3 regions of the Paenibacillus sp. Soil724D2 genome follow, and region 1 is predicted to be linked to each of the others. Evidence: riboswitches for the same ligand, from Rfam matches in the RefSeq annotation. Region 1 holds a riboswitch; each other region holds the start of a gene.
The links. A riboswitch is a leader RNA that binds a small molecule or an ion and turns the genes downstream of it on or off. The one in region 1 is predicted to bind cyclic di-GMP.
Positions count from the first base shown of each region.

Region 2: linked by a shared signal. The riboswitch ahead of ASG85_RS36745 (putative motility protein) and the one ahead of ASG85_RS13315 (hypothetical protein) in region 1 are both predicted to bind cyclic di-GMP.
Region 3: linked by a shared signal. The riboswitch ahead of ASG85_RS21250 (response regulator) and the one ahead of ASG85_RS13315 (hypothetical protein) in region 1 are both predicted to bind cyclic di-GMP.

Region 1 is NZ_LMRY01000012.1:43,817-50,698, reverse strand. It holds gene ASG85_RS13335 (O-methyltransferase) at 1-397, opposite strand, end outside; gene ASG85_RS13330 (THUMP domain-containing class I SAM-dependent RNA methyltransferase) at 534-1,685, shown strand; gene ASG85_RS13325 (VOC family protein) at 1,877-2,272, opposite strand; gene ASG85_RS13320 (hypothetical protein) at 2,349-3,263, opposite strand; gene ASG85_RS13315 (hypothetical protein) at 3,399-3,704, opposite strand; cyclic di-GMP riboswitch class I at 3,807-3,900, opposite strand; gene ASG85_RS13310 (MDR family MFS transporter) at 4,010-5,233, opposite strand; gene ASG85_RS13305 (hypothetical protein) at 5,407-6,402, opposite strand; gene ASG85_RS13300 (TIGR01777 family oxidoreductase) at 6,514-6,882, shown strand, end outside.
Region 2 is NZ_LMRY01000001.1:424,066-430,947, reverse strand. It holds gene carB (carbamoyl-phosphate synthase large subunit) at 1-2,900, shown strand, start outside; gene pyrF (orotidine-5'-phosphate decarboxylase) at 2,996-3,685, shown strand; gene pyrE (orotate phosphoribosyltransferase) at 3,725-4,366, shown strand; cyclic di-GMP riboswitch class I at 4,448-4,533, shown strand; gene ASG85_RS36745 (putative motility protein) at 4,554-4,754, shown strand; gene ASG85_RS02085 (LysR family transcriptional regulator) at 5,282-6,154, opposite strand; gene dapA (4-hydroxy-tetrahydrodipicolinate synthase) at 6,278-6,882, shown strand, end outside.
Region 3 is NZ_LMRY01000025.1:32,704-39,585, reverse strand. It holds gene ASG85_RS21270 (winged helix-turn-helix transcriptional regulator) at 1-65, shown strand, start outside; gene ASG85_RS21265 (hypothetical protein) at 694-939, opposite strand; gene ASG85_RS21260 (ParA family protein) at 926-1,849, opposite strand; gene ASG85_RS21250 (response regulator) at 2,228-2,590, opposite strand; cyclic di-GMP riboswitch class I at 2,720-2,808, opposite strand; gene ASG85_RS21245 (hypothetical protein) at 3,136-3,483, shown strand; gene ASG85_RS21240 (ABC transporter substrate-binding protein) at 3,743-4,849, shown strand; gene ASG85_RS21235 (nucleoside hydrolase) at 4,920-5,852, shown strand; gene ASG85_RS21230 (ABC transporter permease) at 5,880-6,701, shown strand; gene ASG85_RS21225 (ABC transporter permease) at 6,706-6,882, shown strand, end outside.

The DNA.
Region 1 (6,882 bases):
TAAAAAAGAAATCAAACCGCTCTCCCTGCTCCAGAAGCTCATTCAGATGAATGAGTGCTTCGCCAATCCGGTACTCAACGAGCTGGCCAAGGCCCGCTTCGGTCACATTTTGCTTGGCTACATCAGCAAATTCTTGTTTTAACTCGAGGGAAATCAGCTTGCCGCCTTCTCTTAAGCCTCTCGCCAAACAAATCCCGCTATAACCGCCCAAAGCACCTATTTCCAATACCTTCGTTGCGCCAATCATCGTGACCAGCATAGTAAGCAATCTGCCGTACCCAGGTGCAATCGATATTTCGGGCATATTCTGGGTGCGTATGACTTCCTTAACCCGCTTTAGAACTGTATCTTCTTCGTATAAACCCTCCATATAGCTCTCAGCTGTTATGGTTTCCATGTTTTATCCTCCTTAGAAAAGCATCAAAGCATCCACTTTGCGTTGTTTCGTTTGTAAGTGTAACCTATTTGTCCTATACTTGTTAATTGTATGAGTTTTATGAGCGATGCACAACCCGGATGGAAGGAATCTAAACATGCCACAACAAATTGAATTAATCGCAACTTGCCCAATGGGACTTGAGGCCGTCGTTGCTCGCGAAATCCGTGATCTTGGCTATAACGAAGTCACTGTCGAGAATGGGCGTGTCCGCTTTCTTGGCGACGAGCTGGCCATCTGCCGCACCAATCTTTGGCTCAGAACCGCCGATCGCATCTTGGTACACATGGGCCAATTTAAGGCCCTCACTTTCGATGAGCTTTTCGAAGGTACCAAAGCGCTTGCTTGGCCGGACTGGATTCCGAACGATGCCGAATTCCCTGTGGAAGGGCGTTCCCATAAGTCACAATTATCTAGCGTTCCCGCTTGCCAAGGCATCGTGAAGAAAGCCGTCGTGGAGAAGCTGAAGCTTCGCTACGGAACGGAGTGGTTCCCTGAGAACGGGGCACGCTACGTGATCGAAGTCGCACTCCTGAACGATATCGCAACGCTAACGATCGATACGACCGGCGCCAGCCTGCATAAGCGCGGTTACCGCAAGCTCGTGACCGAAGCTCCGCTCAAGGAGACCATGGCGGCTGCGATGATCCTCCTGAGCCGCTGGAAGGTCGACAGACCGCTCTACGACCCGTTCTGCGGGTCTGGAACGATTCCGATCGAGGCTGCTATGATCGGATGGAATATCGCGCCAGGACTGCGGCGCAGCTTCCCTAGCGAGGCGTGGGGCAATATCCCCCGCAAGCTGTGGGACAAGGCTCGCGACGAGGCCTTCGACGCGGTTAAAGATGATGTTCCGCTGAACATCATCGGCAGTGACATTGATCCCTCTGCCATCGAAGTGGCAGAGGCTGCAGCGAAGGCCGCTGGCTTGACGAAGCAGTTCAAGCTGCTCGTGGAACCAGTAGCCAAAGCCCGCCCGCGCGGCGACTATGGCTGCTTGATCACCAACCCTCCCTATGGAGAGCGGCTTGGTGAAGCGCAAGATGTAGAGGTGGCACTGCGCCAGCTCGGAGCACTCACCGCTCCCATGCCTTCATGGAGCATGTTCATCCTAAGCCCGAGCACACAGCTCGAGCACTATATGAACCGCCGCGCGGATAAGAAGCGCAAACTATTTAATGGACGGATCGAGTGTAACCTGTTCCAGTATCTTGGACCATTACCTCCGCGCAGACAATCAGACAAATAAAATAAAAATCCCTCATCCGCTCATCCGACCTAACTGCAAGCATGCAGCGGTCAGACCAAGCTAATGAGGGATTTTATTTTATAAACAAAAACCAAATCAATAACGCCCATATGGGAATGGACACAAGAATACTCCATAGGCAGCCCTTGGCAAACCGCAGCTTCGGCTCCTGTTCTGTCCTTTCTTCGCGATCATTTTGCATGTTCCACCAACTCCAAGGGCAGTCCATCCGGATCTGCAAAGAAAGTATAGCGGTCACCAGTAATGGGATCAACCCGTACCGGTTCTACCGCAATCCCCTTGCTTTCAAGTTCTTTAATGCTTTCGTCCATATTCAGAACGACAAAAGCCAAATGCCTAAGACCCCTTGCCTCAGGCTGGTTAACTCGCAGCGGAGGGTTCGGAAATGAAAACAACTCGATCTGCTGTTCGGTCTGACCGATGCGCAAATCCAACTTATAGGAGTCACGTTCGGCACGATACGTTTCGTGTATGACCGTTAATCCAAGTAAATCGACATAGAAGTGTTTGGATCGCTCATAATTTGAGCTAATAATTGCCACATGATGAATTTGTGCTAACTCCACTCCATTCCCCCCTGTCCCCATTTCGTGAAAAACCGCATTCGGGGAACTCCCCGTCCTGCGGTCCGTTTCATTCATTTTATCCGTCTGTTCTCATCGTTTCAACAATTTTCTTCAAAACTTCCTCAGCGTCCAAATAGTCAACTTGGCAAGTACCAGCTGCATGATGACCGCCTCCACCATTTTGAAGCATCAAATTGCCAATATTCGTTTTCGACGAGCGATTCACAATGCTATGTCCACAAGCAAAGACGCAGTTTTGTTTGTTTCGGCCATCGACAACCCAAATCGAGATATTTTGCTCTGGATAAAGGGCATATACCATGAAACGGTTCCCTGGATAGATGGTTTCCACATCGCGAAGGTCAGTAATAATCACATTACCTTCCGTCCGTGTATAGGTTTGAAGCATATCACGATATAAGGCATCTAGTTCAAAATATCGCGCCACACGCTCTTTCACATCCGGCAATTCCATAATCTCATGAACGGACATCGTTGCACAGTGCTCCACAAGGTCTTCCATCAATTGATAGTTACTGATCCGATAATCGCGATAACGCCCTAGACCCGTTCGAGCATCCATGATAAAAGATAATAAATCCCATCCGCTTGGATTCAAAATATCTTCCTTGCTGAACTGCGCCGAATCCGCTTTATCCACCCCGCGCATAATATCATCGATGTCTCCGAAGGTCTCCCGCCCTCCATAGTAATCATAAATAACACGTGCCGCACTTGGCGCGATTCGGGTTTCCCCTTTGAATTCAACCTTTTCGCCCATCCGCTCAAGTTCACTGGAATGATGATCGAACCACAAGCCACAACCCGCTACATAAGGGACATTGGCCAAAATATCGTTTTCCGAAACCTCTATCAAACCGTCCTGCATATCTTTGGGATGGACGAATTTCATTTCATCCACCATGTTTAACTTTTTGAAAAGCATCGCGCATACTAAACCATCAAAATCCGAACGTGTGATTAATCTCATGCTATGTATCCCCCTAATCATAGTTCCTAAGCACTACTTAAATCTCTGACATTCATTATATCAGCTAGTGTCAATTTGTGACAATGATTTTGTCTTTATAAATCCCTTTCAACTGGCAATAAAAAAACGGTACGCCTAGATAGGCTGTACCGTTCTCAATTTGGTTGATAAACATTGATAAAGCCTTGTCAAAAATGCCTCAATTTGCGACATCGGCGGCATTTTTACAGAAAGTTTAACTTCGCCCTTCCAGTAGAAAATCAAGATGCTATTGTTTCTCCCGTGAAACATTTCAACATCCCAACAAGCTTCATTTAACGCGTATTCTTCCCGATTAATCATGAGCTTTGGTCCATCCGAGGAAGGCACCAAACGGGCAACATGATTACCACATAGCGAAGTCACTTTTTGTTCTTCTTGTAGTATTCCTTCAGACTGCATGCTGCTGGATCCTCCTTTTATTTGTACATAAATTTGTTATGACAGAGAAAAACCCCACCATAGTGAACCGATCGGAGGGGTTCTGATGTTGATACCCAATCGTTCGGCGGCTGGCTGGCTGCGTGTCCGGTTGCAGGACAAGGAAGCCCCTTTAGCTTTGCGTCACTGGCTTTCGCCAGCTTTGCCTTTGTCGAGATGTCTTACAGAATGAATGAGTGTTACGAATAATAAATACTATACTCTCAAGGATACGGGAAGTCGTATCTAAATCGAATAGTTCCTAAGAACTAATTTTGCATTATTTTTCAAAAAATTTCTTTTTTCGACGTATTTTTCAGCAACATTTGACGATTCGCGCCTCTCCAATAGAAAATGGATCCCGTAATCGTAAGAACGGCCATAAGAACATACAACGTATTTCCACCATAAGAAACGAGCAAGAACCCACCTACCCAAGGTCCGATAAAATGGCCTATGTTCGTTAATGTTTGAGCGCCAAAATACGTGCCACGCATATGCTCGGGAGCTAATTTGTCAATCAACATATTAGCAGCGGGGTAATTGAGAATCTCGCCAAGGGTGAAAATTCCCATCGAAATAATAAGCCATACCAGCGAGTGAGAAAAGGCAAAGCCGACATCCCCTAACGCAAACATTAGGTTGCCAACTATAATTGCAATAAGAGGCGTGTACTTTTCTGCCCAACGAGTAAGCGGAATCTGCATGGCAATAACCACGATCGCATTCACACTCATTAAGATCGCAAACATTTTCACACCGTTTACAAAGTTGATCTCCAAATATTGCGAAAGTGTCACCATCACCTGTGAGTAACCGATAGCTCCAATAATACCGCCAAGGATATACAAGCGAAAAGTCATATCACTGCGAATTACTCGCAAAGCAGAACCAAAGGTAACCGAAGATTTCTTCTCACCCTCGATTTTCTTGATGCCAAAAGCAATAAGCAGTGCGTATAGGGTAACCGCATAAATAAAATAAATGATCCCTGTAATAAGAAAAGGCAGCGCGCCATTCATCGTAGCGAAAAAAGCACCCAAAAGTGGTCCAACAGCAACACCAACATTGATAGCCATATACCGCATCGAAAACACTTTAAGTCTCTTCGCAGGTTCTGTGAGGTCTGCCATCAACGCCTGCGACACGGGCTCATAAAAGGATCGGCACAAACCGTTCAGCATATTGAGCAGCATAAACAGGATTGGTAATTTAACCATGCCGAAGCCTAAAAACACGAACGCCCAGCCGAAAAGAGCTGCCAGCATAATAATACGCCTTCCGAATCGGTCCGATAAGGTACCCCCTATAAAACCGCCTACGGTCCCTGCCAAAGAACCCATTCCGATGACAATTCCGATCATCACCGCACTCATCGACGTATGCCTGGATAAATAAATCGCGAGAAAAGGCAAACTCATGGAGGATGCAGCCCTGGCCATAACAGTTCCAAGAATTAACGTATGTACAATGGGATGATAAGAACTTAGAAAACCACGTAACCGATTCATTTGAAGGGACTCCTATCACTGTTTAATTTACCGCAGGTCAAAGAAATCGACACCGGATTCCAATTATACACGAAAAATGACGATATGTGTCTATGTTTCAAACAAAAAAACACTCTCCAAGGAGAGTGCAAACGAGTATATTTATTTTGTTCCTTGTGCTTCCAAAGTTTACCTTAACTGCCGCCGCAACCAGACCCGCAGCTCGATCCTGACGAGCAAGAAGAGCCCGATCCGGAGCTGCAGCTGCTGCCGCCGCCTTGATCTCCAGAACTATCGCCACTTCCTCCAGAACCTCCGCAACCCGATGAAGAACAGTTGCTCTGCTTGTCATTATGTTTATTGGGTTCATTCACAGGCCACTGAGAGTTCATCCCGCCTGTATAGTTATTATTATCCTGAATGGAGAAGAACATCATGGCTCCTGCCATATACACCATGTTGTTCGGATTTGTTAGTGAATCCTTCCAGCCTGTATCCTCAAACCTGCGGCTGTTGGCTGAATGCCTGGATTCATGAATCGCCTGCTTAATTAGGTTGCGGATCGTCTCCGCAACTTCTGGATACCGCTTTGCCTGCTCCATATCGAACCATTGCTCGGCGATTTCATCTTCATTGCCTTTGCGAAGCAAATCTGTTCGCTGCTCATCCAGCGGATTGCGAAAAAATCCGTTCCAGCACCGCGAACTCGTTGGAGCGAACTCGAACAAATGCGCATATACCCAATCGAACCATGCACGTTCACCCGGCATTTGCTTCGGTTCGCGTTCAGGTGAATGATGAATTACGCCGCCAGCGAATTGATCCCCAAAGCGCTGATATTCTCTCGTAAACATCAGCATCTCATGCCAAATCTCATCGATTTCGCTGCTAAACATCGGGGTTCTTTTTAAAATGAGATTCATCAGAAAAAATCGTTTTAATTCAAACCATTTACAGGCAAACTCGTCATCAGACATGGAAGGATTCGCAGCTTTTACGCGATATTGGAGTCTCTCTACATAATCTAGTGGAAGTGCACTATTCAGTTTAGTAACGATACGTTCTAACGGAATATTTTCTAGCAAACCAAGCCCTTGGGGTAGATCTGAAGCTCGGAAGCTCGGCTTGGATTTCCCTACGCGACTACTCTTGGACGGTTTGGGTGATTTTCGGAATAAAAAACGAAACATTTGGCATCCCTCCCTATTTCCAATATAACACAGTAATGTAAAGAGAAGAATAACGTCAGTTGGAAAGCATTGTATATAGGCCCTATAATAAAAGAAAGGAGGTGCTGAAGGATGAAAATAGCAGTAACCGGTGGCAGCGGGTTTATTGGCAAACGATTGATTTCTCATTTGCAGAAGCAAGGTCATGAAGTCATCAATATTTCACGTTCACCCAGAGCTGTTGTAGAGCAAGTACGTACCGTCACTTGGGATCAGCTAAAGACCGATTCGAGCGCATTCGCAGGGCTGGATGCTATTGTGAATTTGGCTGGTGAGTCGATTAATCAGCGTTGGACAGCTGCGGCCAAAGAACGAATCGTTGGATCTCGGCTAAAGGCGGCTGAGCAAGTGGCCCAGCTTGTAGAAAGCATGGAAGTGAAACCGAAAGTCATCGTTAATGCTTCAGGAATGTCCGTGTACGGTACCTCGGAAACCGAAACC
Region 2 (6,882 bases), on a different contig from region 1:
GTGCGGGTGTTCTAGAAAGCGAGAACGTGAAGCTTCTGGGAACACAGCTTACGGCGATTGAGAAAGCAGAGGATCGTGACCTTTTCAGAGACTTGATGAGAGAATTAGAGCAGCCTGTACCAGATAGCGTTATCGTAACGACGGTTGCTCAAGCGGTAGATTTTGCTAACGAAATCGGCTTTCCAATCATCATTCGACCTGCCTACACATTAGGCGGAACGGGCGGCGGTATCTGTAACACGATGGAAGAGTTGACGGAAATCGTTGCTTCCGGAATTCGTTACAGCCCAATCGGTCAATGTCTAGTAGAGCGCAGTATTGCGGGAATGAAAGAAGTCGAGTATGAAGTCATGCGTGACGCGAATGATAACTGCATCGTGGTATGTAACATGGAGAATTTTGATCCAGTAGGTGTACATACCGGTGATAGTATCGTTGTAGCACCAAGCCAAACTTTGTCGGACCGCGAGTATCAAATGCTGCGTTCGGCTTCGCTGAAAATCATTCGCGCCTTGAACATCGAAGGTGGTTGTAACGTACAGTACGCGCTTGATCCGCACAGCTTCCAATACTACGTAATCGAAGTTAACCCGCGTGTAAGCCGTTCCTCAGCGCTTGCATCCAAAGCAACAGGCTATCCGATTGCGAAGATGGCTGCTAAAATTGCGATTGGCTACACGCTCGATGAGCTAGTCAATCCAGTAACAGGCCAAACTTATGCTTGCTTCGAGCCAGCTTTGGATTACATCGTTTCCAAAATTCCACGTTGGCCGTTCGATAAATTTACAGCGGCAAACCGTAAGCTGGGTACGCAAATGAAAGCGACTGGCGAAGTTATGGCGATTGGCCGTACATTCGAAGAGTCCATTCATAAAGCAGTTCGTTCCCTAGAGATTGGCGTACACCGTTTGTTCCTAAAAGAGACGGATCTTATCGATCAAGAAACACTCGAGTACCGCCTGCAAAAACCTGACGATGAGCGCCTGTTCTTACTCGCAGAAGCGTATCGCAGAGGTTACACCGTGGAACAATTGCAGAATTTGACGAAGATTGACTGGTGGTTCTTGAACAAACTGGACGGTCTGATTAAATACGAGAAAGAGATTGCAGCTAGCGAACTTACAAACGAGCTGCTATTCGAAACGAAGCGCAAAGGCTTTACAGACCGTGCGATTGCTGAGATTCGTACTCTGGCTGGTTGTTCGACATTCACCAAAGAAGCTGAAATCAGAACGCACCGTTTGAAGCAAAATATCAAGCCGGTTTACAAAATGGTAGATACTTGCGCAGCAGAATTCGAAGCTTCAACGCCATACTACTATTCAACTTATGAGCAAGAAGATGAAGTTACGGAAACAACAAAAGAAAAAGTGGTCGTATTGGGCTCCGGTCCGATTCGTATCGGTCAAGGGATTGAGTTCGATTACTCCACGGTTCATGCGGTTTGGGCGATCCAGGCGGCAGGTTACGAAGCGGTTATCATCAACAACAACCCAGAGACCGTATCAACAGACTTCAATACGTCCGATCGCTTGTACTTCGAGCCTCTGTTCTTCGAAGATGTGATGAACGTGATCGAACGCGAAAACCCAATCGGGGTTATCGTTCAATTCGGTGGTCAAACAGCGATTAACTTGGCTGCACCTTTACACAAAGCGGGCGTACGCATTCTCGGTTCCGATCTGGAAAGTATCGATACAGCGGAAGATCGCAAGAAATTCGAAGCTTTACTTAGCAAGCTCTCGATTGCTCAACCACCAGGCGGCACCGTTACATCGGTTGACCAAGCTGTGGGTACAGCAGCGAAATTCGGGTATCCGGTTATCGTTCGCCCGTCCTACGTCCTAGGTGGACGCGCAATGGAAATCGTCTACTCCGATGAAGAATTGCTGAGCTACATGGAATATGCCGTGAAAATCAACCCTGAGCATCCGGTCCTGATCGACCGCTACATGCTTGGTAAAGAGGTAGAGGTTGATGCCATCTGCGACAGAGAAACGGTTCTAATCCCAGGAATTATGGAACATGTTGAACGCGCAGGGGTTCACTCTGGTGACTCTATCGCGGTTTATCCGCCGCAATCCATCTCAGATGAGATTAAACAACAAATTATCGACATTACGACGAAAATCGGCCTTGAGCTGAACGTAGTTGGTCTGGTCAACATCCAGTTCGTTATTCATAACGATCAAGTATATGTGATCGAGGTCAACCCGCGTTCTTCCAGAACCGTGCCTTTCTTGAGCAAAGTAACGAACATCCCGATGGCCAACGTGGCTACACGCGTCATTATGGGACAAAAACTGGCTGATATGGGCTACCAAGGCGGCTTATGGCCGGAAGACAAGTACGTGTCAGTTAAAGTGCCAGTGTTCTCCTTCGCGAAGCTGCGCCGTGTAGATACGACGCTCGGACCTGAGATGAAATCGACGGGCGAGGTAATGGGGCGCGATATCAATTTTGCCAAAGCTCTCTATAAAGGCTTAATTGGAGCGGGGATGAAAATTCCTGCAGCAGGATCTGTCGTAGTAACGGTTGCTGACAAAGATAAAGAAGAAGCGATTGAAATCTTAAAGGGCTTCTATCGACTTGGATATAAAATCATTGCAACAGGCGGAACGGCAGCAGCGATCGAACAAGCTGGTCTTCCGGTAACGACTGTGAATAAGCTGAGCGAGGGTTCACCTAACATTCTGGATCTTATCCGCAGCGGTGAAGCACAATTCGTCGTGAACACACTGACCAAAGGTAAAGAGCCAGAGCGTGACGGCTTCCGCATTCGTCGTGAAGCAGTAGAGAACGGTGTGGTTTGTATGACATCACTTGATACAGTAAGAGCGCTTGTTAATATGCTTGAAGCGATCAACTTCTCCTCACGTGCAATGCCAATTCATGTCTAAGACTATGCTTACGAAGTCAGTTTTGCTAAAGCAAAACTCTAAGGAGAGTGACGAACTTGAGTACACTAACTCGTACAGATGTTACTGGACGCATTATGGTCGCTTTGGATTATGCGAACGCAGAAGGTGCTGAAGGGCTGCTAAAGCAGCTCGAAGGCATCCCTTGCTACGTGAAGGTAGGCATGCAGCTGTTCTATGCTGCGGGTCCTGGCTTCGTCGCGAGTCTGAAGGATCGCGGCTACAAGGTGTTCCTCGATGTGAAGATGCACGACATTCCGAACACGGTCAAAGGCGGCGCGGAAAGCGTGACGCGCCTTGGGGTGGACGTGTTCAATGTCCATGCTGCCGGAGGCAAGCAAATGATGGAAGCCGCCTTGGAGGGTGTTGACAAGGGGCTAGCTGTAGGTGGTTCGCGCCCGATCGTTATTGGCGTGACGCAATTAACCAGCACAAGTAGGCAGGTGCTGAACGACGAGATCGGCCTGACCGGTACGGTTGAGCAGGCCGTCATTCGTTATGCCCGCTTGGCGCATGCTGCGGGGCTTCAGGGGGTCGTCGCGTCACCGCTTGAGGTGACCGCGATTAAGGCAGCATGCGGTGACGGGTTCGTCACCGTGACGCCAGGCATTCGCCCTGCGGGAGCCGACGTGGGCGACCAATCGCGCATCATGACACCAGCTGAGGCGTTCGCGCAGGGGACGGATTATGTCGTGATCGGCCGACCGATCACAGGCGCAGCGGATCCAAGAGCAGCAATTGAAGCGATTATCGATTCAATCGTTTAGCATGCTTGGTCTAACAACGGAAGGAACGGTGGTAGGAATATGAGTCAACTCGAAACAATCGCGCAGCATATTGCAGCATCATTATTAGATATAGAAGCGGTGGCACTTCGACCGCAGCAGCCTTTTACATGGACTTCTGGCCTGAAGTCGCCAATCTATTGTGACAATCGTCTGACGATGTCACACCCAGCTATACGCGAAGCGATCGCCGACGGCTTCGCAGCTTTGATTCAAGAGAAATTCCCGGATGCTGAGGTTGTTGCTGGTACGGCAACAGCCGGCATTCCTCATGCCGCTTGGGTTGCTCAGAAGCTAGGTCTCCCGATGATCTACATTCGTGATAAAGCCAAAGGACATGGCAAGGAAAACTTGATTGAAGGTACTGTGAAACCAGGTCAAAAGGTGATCGTGATTGAGGATCTGATCTCTACGGGTGGCAGTTCTTTGAAAGCAGCTATTGCTGTCAAAGAAGCTGGCGCTGTAGCGTTGGGTGTGCTCGCGATTTTCTCCTATCAGCTAGATAAAGCTACCGATGCATTCCAAGCTGCTGATATGCCACTGTACACACTTTCCAACTACTCTACACTGCTTGAAGTGGCTCTGGAGAAGGGGAAAATCAAACAAGAGGACATGGAATTGCTTCGTTCTTGGAGATTGAATCCTGCTGCGTTTGGTGTGTAGGTCTGTATTTGCTCAATTGCGAGGATTGACGAATTATGTAAGTATATCCTATACTGGATAAGTGATAGGTACTGCCTAACATCTGCGAAATGGCAAATGACGCGAAAGCGACAGACGCAAAGCTATAGGGGCTACTCGGTTACACCGTATGCTTGCCAGCTACCGAACGATGAGAGGAGGAGTGCTCGTGAATATCAATAGTGTTCTAACTGCGATTAGTGGTGGAGATGCTTTGAAGCAAGCCGTTGGCCTTCAGCTTTTAAGCAAAGTAAGTGATATGCAAGCAGCTTCATCTAGTACTTTAGTACAGGATTTTGCTAAATCCCAACAGCTGGTTACCGCTTCAGCGACACCGCATTTGGGTGGCAATCTCGATATCCGCATATAAGTTCATAACAGAAGAAGCTCTACCTTTACGAAAAGGAGAGCTTCTTTTTTCATTATTTAATTAATATGTTTTGGGTGATGTTTTTTTCTCTTCTGTGGGAGAACTTACAGTGTAGAGCGACGGGCCTAAATTAAAGTAACTTAGCATGTGAGAACTCTGATGGCTATGTTATAGAAAAGAGATCGTCAATTTATTCGACCAATCTTACTCTACATTGAGGTCCGGATAAATTGTCATATATCCTGGATTGAGGTTGCTGGATGAATGAAGGCTTATTCGTTGTTGAAAGATGTTGCAGAGAGTGCAACAATTGCTGCCTAAATCCATCTAATCTCCCTTAGATGTTGCATAACGTACAACAATTTGGTCCTATTAAGGCAGTTTCGTAACAAATGGGTTCGAAATGAGGTACAACTATAATTTTGCCAAATAGCCTTTAGGCGTGTAACCAGTATAGCCCATCTAACTTCACAAAGCTGCTGATCGACTCTAAAGGACGAAGTATCCGTTTTTCTTTCTGGAGGAGGTTAACCTTCTGTCAGTTGTCGAATGAATGTTTGCAAAGGCTGGGACATCCACTTTTTGGGGTGCAGCAGCAGTTGAAGGTCCAATTTCAAGTCTGAATGTGAAAAAGGAAGATGGGCAAGTTTTCCTTGTTCCAGTTCGTTCTGTACAGCAATTTGGGGCAGCAGGGCAATACCGAGCCCATTCATGACGCAGTGTTTTATGGTTTCTAAATTACCGAGTTCAAATCCAATTTGAAGCGGGACAGCATGATCTTTTAGTAACTTTTCAAACATACCTCGATAGATGCAGCCCTCTTCTGTAACGATAAATTCGGCTTGCTGAAAATCAGTTAGCTGTATTTGTGTTCGTTTCGTTAGCGGATGCTCAAGCGGTGCCACCAAAACTAAAGGTTCTTCCCTGACCTTTGTACAAGCAAGTGTGGTATCTGCAGGATAACGATCTAGTAGGAGTCCAATGTCATAGTCCCCATCTCTTACTTTGGTAATAAGGGAAGCTTCACTATCAGGGAAGAGCTGGATATTCAGTCCAGGAAATTGTTGTTTCAGCACATGTAAATAGGGTGGTAAATAGTAAGCAGCGAGTGAGTTAATCGTACCTATCGTCAGTGTTCCACTGACTTCGCTTGTTATCATTTCTTTGGATTGATCATAGAGGTCAAGCATTTGCAAGACTAGCTTTAGCAAGCTTTCACCGGGTGCAGTTAACCGAAGCTGACGCCCGTATCTTTCGAAAAGAGGGACCCCATATTCTCGTTCCAACTTTTGTATTTGCATCGTAATACTCGATTGCGCATAGCCCAATTCTTCAGCAGCTCGTGTAAAACTCTTTCTCCGTGCAACCTCCCGAAAGGTTCGGAAATAGGTTAAATCCATGGGAACCCCTCGCTTTATTATTAAAATTTTTGATGAGTCTTATCATTTATTATAGCTAACTGTGATCCAATGATCCATGCTAAAGTGAATATACAAATGAATGAGGACTGGGAGATGATTGGAATGTTAAGAGAGAAAGACTTACATGGGATCTATGTTCCCATTATTACGCCGTTTGATGAGGAACACGAGGTGGATGCATCCTCTTTTTATAATCTTGCTTATAATTTATTTCAAGATGAGGTAGACGGACTGGTCGTCAATGGGACAACAGGGGAATCGCCGACGATTACGAATGAGGAGATGTCGATCTTATTCGATACGGCACAAGCAGCTCGCGAGGCTGCGCAAGTAGACGCTTCACTCATACTTGGTACAGGAACGAATGATACGTTGTCCACGGTGAAAAAGACGGAGGCTGCTGGGAAATTAGGGGCTGACGCCGTTTTAGTCGTCGTGCCTTACTACAATAGGCCGAGTCAGCAAGGGATCATTGAACATTTTCGCCGGGCAGCCAGCGTTGGTGTGCCTGTCATTTTATATGAAATACCGCATCGCACAGGAGTGACGTTGGAACTTGATACCGTGCGTACGATACTTGAACTCGATGGTGTCATAGGTATGAAAGACTGTACGCCTAACACCCGATTGGTGTCTGAGCTTACTCGTTTAGGCTCCAAGCCCGTCTTGTGTGGGGAGGATTCACTGCTTTTTGAGGCACTTAGCTC
Region 3 (6,882 bases), on a different contig from region 1:
CGGAAAAAGGAAAGAGATTGGAACGTATCTTTGTTGAATTGAAGAGATTTGGATTAAATTTGTAAAAGAGACTGTTTCAAATGTAAATAAATTCACTTAGGCTTAGGTGCACAGAAAACAAAAAAATGAGAAGGCAGGGTTATGCCTTCTCACTTTTTTGTTTTCTTCGACTCCAAAGGAAAGTCACCCGAACTTTATTTAGCGGAACGTCGATCCGTTATTTCAGGAAATCTGCGCTTGAAATCAAACAAGAGGAACGTGAGTGTGTTATTTGATCAAAATGAATGATCCGGAGGCAAAAAACAGCGAAATAACGCATCGACGTTCCTCTTCCTCATGATTTCTGGGGGTTTTCGTCCAAATAGCACATCGACGTTCCCCCTCGGCAAATTCTGGTTTTCATAGCCTATTACAGTAAAGGGTAAAGAGGCATAACATCCCAAAATAGCTTTGGAACAGCCCCCTTTTTTAGGATTCCACCAATCTTATTTTTCCCTATTTAATATCATAATAGAAAATATTTAAGTCAGAATGAATTATTATTAGGGCACGGAAGTAGATGGTATCGAGCGATAACTAGATTTTATCCTGATTGTCTTTGTGACAGCAAGTATCATAGGGTAAATTGGTCAATGATTATCAGTCCGATATCTGGTATCGGGCAGACTGTAAAATGAACGAATCCCCACTGGCCTACTCGACCGGTGGGTTATTTTTATGTCTTCGCATATACTCTTTCACGGCCTCTACCACAACATCAACCATCTTCTTATTCTGTTTCGCTGCGAATATCTTTAGCTCAGTATGGAATTGATCATCGAAATCAAAAGTTGCTTTTTTCTTATTTACAGGTTTCTGTATACCTGTATTTACAGTTTCCTGTATTTCTAGACTCCGCCGTTTTCCTAATAACTGCTCAATCGCATCACGCTTGGACACGTTGCTCCAGCTCCTCGACAAAATTTCTATAATTCCTTAGTGCCGATGTATCCGAATTACTGTATTCCTGTATTCCTGTAATAGAAAACTCCTTGATTCTATTTCTTCGCTTTATTTCCGCTCGAAACACAACTTCCTCGTATTCTCTCCTTACCCTATCAATGATTGTTTTATCAATGATTGTTCTAGAATCGATCATTGTTGGCAATATGCCACATAAAACAAGGTCCAGCTTTTTAACCTCTTTGATGTGAATCATTGTTGCGATGTATCTGTCCAGCGCGTCATAACACATTGGTTCGCATTGTAGCATGACGATTGCATAATCGGAAGCCACTAAACCATTAATCGTGTGCTCTCCGAGATTTGGAGGTAAATCAATAAGTATGTAGTCGTATCTGGCCTTTACTTTATGTAGTGTATCTCTCAAAATGGTCGAACTCATTGAAGGATTTTGATGGATAAGCAGGGGCAGAGTTGCAAGCATTTCATCAGCCGGAATGAAGTGAAGGTTGTAGGTTAACTTGCGGATGTAGGGGGTGGGATTCATGTTTTTACACGCCTCAAAAATAGTCATTTTGGAGTAATCGTGTATATCTCGTTGAGTAAGAAACTGTGTCAAATTGCCTTGGCTATCGAAGTCCACACAGAGAACCTTGTACTTCTTAGAGAGAAGATACCCCGTAATGGCCGTGGTTGTCGTTTTGCCAACACCGCCTTTTTGATTACCGATTGAAATAATGGCTCCCATAACCCATTCCTCCTTATTTCTGTAAACCTTTATTCCTGTATATAGTTCTACAATAGATCTATTTAAAAGGGGGTCATGCACGGTCAAGTTGAGAGTGTATTCAGCAACCATAGCGCCAGGAATTTCTCTTTCAAATGAATTCTCTGTATATGTATCCATAAGGTCAAATTTCGCCAAAATATTTTTTCTAACGAATTCTGCAACAAATCGTCAAATTCGCTGTCATGCACAACAAATTCCAACGAATTCTGAAACAACAAAAACGGAGCCATGCGATTAGCGGGCTCCGTTTATGGAATATCACAAAGAAATGAACGAATCGATAGAAGGGAATTGTTTGAATTCTATATAGGACCTCAACAAAACTACGAAATACATAATCAAGGCTAAAATAAGTGATTACTCTTTCTTTAGATCGTAAATGCATGGGAAATTCCGCCTAACTGTTTAAGTATGTGAATTGCTAAGATTTTATTATAATGTGGAGGTACAAAAAGTGGAATGGGGAGGCATTCAGGTGGAGAGCTTTGTGGGCATTCACGTATTCAGAACCTTTTTTACAGCTTCTGCTACCCTCTCTTTATCAAAAGGCTTCACAATAAAATCTCTTGCACCAAGGGTAATGGCTTCAATAACAAAGGATTGTTGCCCCATTGCTGATACCATTATTATCTTTGAATCGCTGTTGTAACGTTTAATTTCCTTTAATGCAGTAATTCCATCCATCTCGGGCATTGTTATATCCAACGTAATCATGTCAGGTGAATGCTGTAAAAACAGAGAGATTGCCTCAAGTCCATTCGATGCTTCGGCTACAATTTCATGCCCTAATTCTAAGAGGATGTTCTTAATCATCAATCGCATAAAGATAGAATCATCTACAACCATTAGTCTGGCCATTTTAATTATCACCTTTCAGGGGGACTTTCTACCTAGCTATTTACTGTAATAGATGGCTACCATAATTCGTTACATAATGAAAACTCCTCTTATTAGAAGAATAAGGGGAGTTGTAGATATGTCCCTTCCTTCGGTAACTGGCAAGCATAGCGAAGTATTTCGCCTTAGCTCCTTTAGCTTTGCGTCACTAATTTTCATTAGCTTTGCTCTTATCGTATAGCAGAAGAATTACTATTCATTTATTAAATTATAGCACTCTTTTTACTAGGAATAAAGTACTAGTATTAAAGGTGTGCCTTAAGCAGCCCTTGATTGTGTTAACCGAGTTAGATTTATGTTGCCCGAGATTTTTTAACGTGTATTCGTCACTAATATCAAGCAAAATTTGTAAGACATTCGGTAAATTGGATCATTTAGATGTGATGTAGGTAAATAATGCCCGATTTCAGTGAGAAAGACGAACGATTCTCTTGATTAATTCTGAAATCCTATGTATTATTAAGTTAGATTTACAAGGGTTGATAATTGATCTTGAAGGTGATTCCATGCCACAACTAGATTCTAATGAATATAAGAAGAAGCTGTGTCACCTCTATAACGAAATCTCCAAAGAGTTGTTCGGGTTTGGCACAACACTGCTGAAGGTTTCCATTGATCAGAACATTATTACTTTTCATGCCAAGCATCGCCGTTCTCCGCGTTCAACCGCATTGGAAGGCGAGGCGCCAACGCTCAAACACGAAGTCGATTTTTATATGTCCTCTATATACAAGAAGAGAATCCGGGACAGGCTTGAGCAAGAACTTGGCTTATCCATGGATGCGGTATTAAGGGACTATGATCCGCCGACGCAATGGGCTATAACGAACATTATTCTTAAACAAACCGAATAGTTTTGTCGGGCGGTGTTCTCTTTTGATTTATCTTAAGAGGAAACCACATGTATACCAATAGATGTCACTTTACATTGTTTACAATGAAGAGTGCTCTTGATTAGAAGCTTCTTTCTATCAAGGGTACTTTTCTTTTTTTTGTATAGCTGGATTTACGGCGAAACGCGCATATATCTTAGGTCTTGAAGAATACTAGTAAAAATTTAACAGGGGATTCACGTATTAAAATCATACAAGATAAAACTTGGGAGGACGATGAATGATGAGACAAAAAATGGTACGCGGTTTAATTTCTTTATCTGTAGTAGGACTAGCCTTAACAGGTTGCGGCACAGCGAAGAACCAGGGCAATACAAGTGGAGCTACAACGGCACCCACAGCAGCTGCCACAGCGGCATCTAAAGGGGAACCTACAACTTTAATCATTTCCACCTGGGGTTTTGCGGATGATTTCTTTAAGAAAGAAGTGTACGCGCCATTTGAGAAAGAGCATAATGCTAAGATCGTTCTTGAAATAGGCAATAACGCAGAACGTTTGAACAAAGTGAAACAAGGCAGTTCGAGTGTGGATCTCATTTATTTATCCGACTATTACGCACAACAGGGCATTGAAGCGGGACTTTTCGATAAGATCGACCGCAGTCGTATTCCGAATTTGAAAAACATCTATGATTTGGCCAAGGCGCCTCTGGGCGAAGATTACGGTCCAGCCTACACAGTAGGTCGACTGGGTATTGCCTACAATCCGAAAGCAACCACCAAAGAGATCAAGTCATGGAGCGACCTCTGGAGTCCTGAGCTTTCCAAGAAGCTGACACTTCCTAACATCACATCAACAACAGGTCCAATGGTCTTGGATGCAGCATCTGTTGTCGCTGGTAACACGACGTTTAATGAGGATCAAGCTTTCGCAAAGGTTAAGGAAGTGAATAAAGGAGTCGTTAAATACTACGGCCAAACCTCCGAATTCGTTAACATGTTCTCGCAAGGTGAAATTGCAGCGGGGCCTATCATGGAAATGTATGTGAAGGATTTGAAAGCGGCTGTGCCAGAAACGAAGTTCGTCTCCCCGCAAGAAGGGGCTTACGCCGTTATGAACACGGTCAACGTGATTAAAGGAAGTAAAAATAAGCAGCTGGCTGAGGATTTCATCAACTGGCATTTGAGCAAGGAAGTACAGGAGAAATCAGCGAAAGCGAAAGTAGATTCACCTGTAAACACGACACTTCAGCTTTCGCCTGAAGAAGCTACGGGGATTACCTATGGCGCTGACGTCGTAAGTAAACTTCGTAAATTGGATATGAAATTCGTCAATCAGAATCTTAAAGCATGGATTGCCCGTTGGAACAAGGAAGTTGCTCAATAATTAAAATCAATCAAGGGTATATGCGGATATACCCTTGATTTCTTCAATAGGACTTAAAGGGGGCTTAGTCATGAAAAAGAAGGTCATCCTAGATGTAGACACAGGTGTGGATGATGCGCTAGGTATTCTGTTGGCTGTCCGCAGCGGAGAGATGGAAGTGCTCGGAATTACTACCGTGAATGGTAACGTTTCTCTGGACCAAGCGACCAAGAATACATGTAAGATCCTCCAACTGCTTGGGATGGAAGATAAGATTCCTGTCGTTAAAGGGGCAGACAAGCCTTTGATGCGAGCTTCTCACTTTGAGCATCATGTCCACGGCAATGACGGGCTTGGCGGCGCTTTAAGCGATATGCCGGTTCATATGCAGACGACTGCTGGACATGCTTCCGATTTTATCGTGGATCAAGTGCGGAGTCACGTCGGAGAAGTCACTTTAGTCATGACAGCTCCGTTAACGAATCTGGCTTTGGCGGTTATGAAGCATCCTGATTTGATTCATCAAGTCAAGGAAGTGATTGTGATGGGGGGCGTCGTTCAAGGCTTCGGCAATGTAACGCCCACGGCGGAGTACAATATGTATGTCGATCCGGAAGCCGCGAAAATCGTTTTCCAGGCGGGTTTTCCATCCTTAACCCTTGTAGGGTTGGATGTGACGCGTAAAGCGCTGCTGACCGATGAACATATCCGTGAGCTCGGAGATTCTCCCATAGCTAGCTATGTTCAGGAAAGCACCGCGAATTATATGAAGCGATATTATGAACGTAACGGAGTTCGGGCCTGTGCGCTTCATGATCCGCTTGCAGTCGGAGTGGCTCTGAATAAACAGTTGGTCAAGACACGCCATTATTACGTTGATGTCGAAACCCGCAGCGAGCTGTGTGACGGACAAACCGTATGCGATTTCCAGAACCGCTTATCCAAAGAGGCTAATGTTCATGTGTGTACGGAGGTATCGGCTGACGAATTCCTCCAGCTTTTTATAAACGTGCTGCGTGCCTAGCGAACCCAGGAACAGGAGTAAAGCTACATGAAAAAAAAGTTCTTATTCTTATTATTGCTACCGGGACTACTGTTCCTGATGATTTTCATGGTGGTACCGATCCTTCTCACGATAGGTTCAACCTTTTTCGATAAAGGGACATTTACGCTTGGAGGGTACTTAAATTTCTTTAAAGACCCTTATTTTCTCAAAATCGTATGGACGACGCTGCGTGTCAGCTTGGTAACTACCCTATTTTGCATCTTGCTTGGATTTCCGGTGGCTTACTTTATCTCCAAACAGAGTCCGAGACAAAAAGCGGTCTTACTGGCCTTAGCTATTTTCCCGCTGCTTACGAGCTCGGTTGTCAGGTCGTTCAGCTGGATGATTATTTTAGGTAAAAAAGGGCTGCTCAATAATGCCTTGATGGCCATTGGTATCATCCAAGAGCCACTCGATATTTTGTATACGCCAGCTGCGATGATGATTGGCCTGCTCCATTTATTTCTTCCGCTCATCATTATTACGTTGGTCGGTGTTCTTGAGAATATAGATCCGGATCTGATCAAAGCGGCGGAGAGCTTGGGAGCTAGCCGATTTACGGCTTTCGTCAAGGTCATCGTGCCGCTTAGTGTACCCGGATTAATTATAGGCAGTATCCTTGTTTTTGTCGGAAGCTTGACAGCTTATACGACACCGGCTTTGCTCGGAGGCAAGCAGCGGGTCATATCCACATTCCTCTATCAGAATGCGATTACTCTGAACGATTGGTATCTCGCCTCTGTCATTGCCGTGATTATGATCGTGATCACTTTCGTGGTTATTGCGCTTATGAACAAACTGGCTACTAAATTAAATCCGAAGGGGTAGAAGTATGCGGGAGAAGAATCGAGGACTGGCCTTATTTACACTACTTGTCTATATATTCTTGCTCGGGCCGCTCGTCATTATTGCATTTGCTTCATTTGAGCCAGGGAGTGTATTGAAATTCCCACCGACAGGATTCTCATTGAAATGGTATCGCAACATTTTGGAAGTCAAGATGTTCATG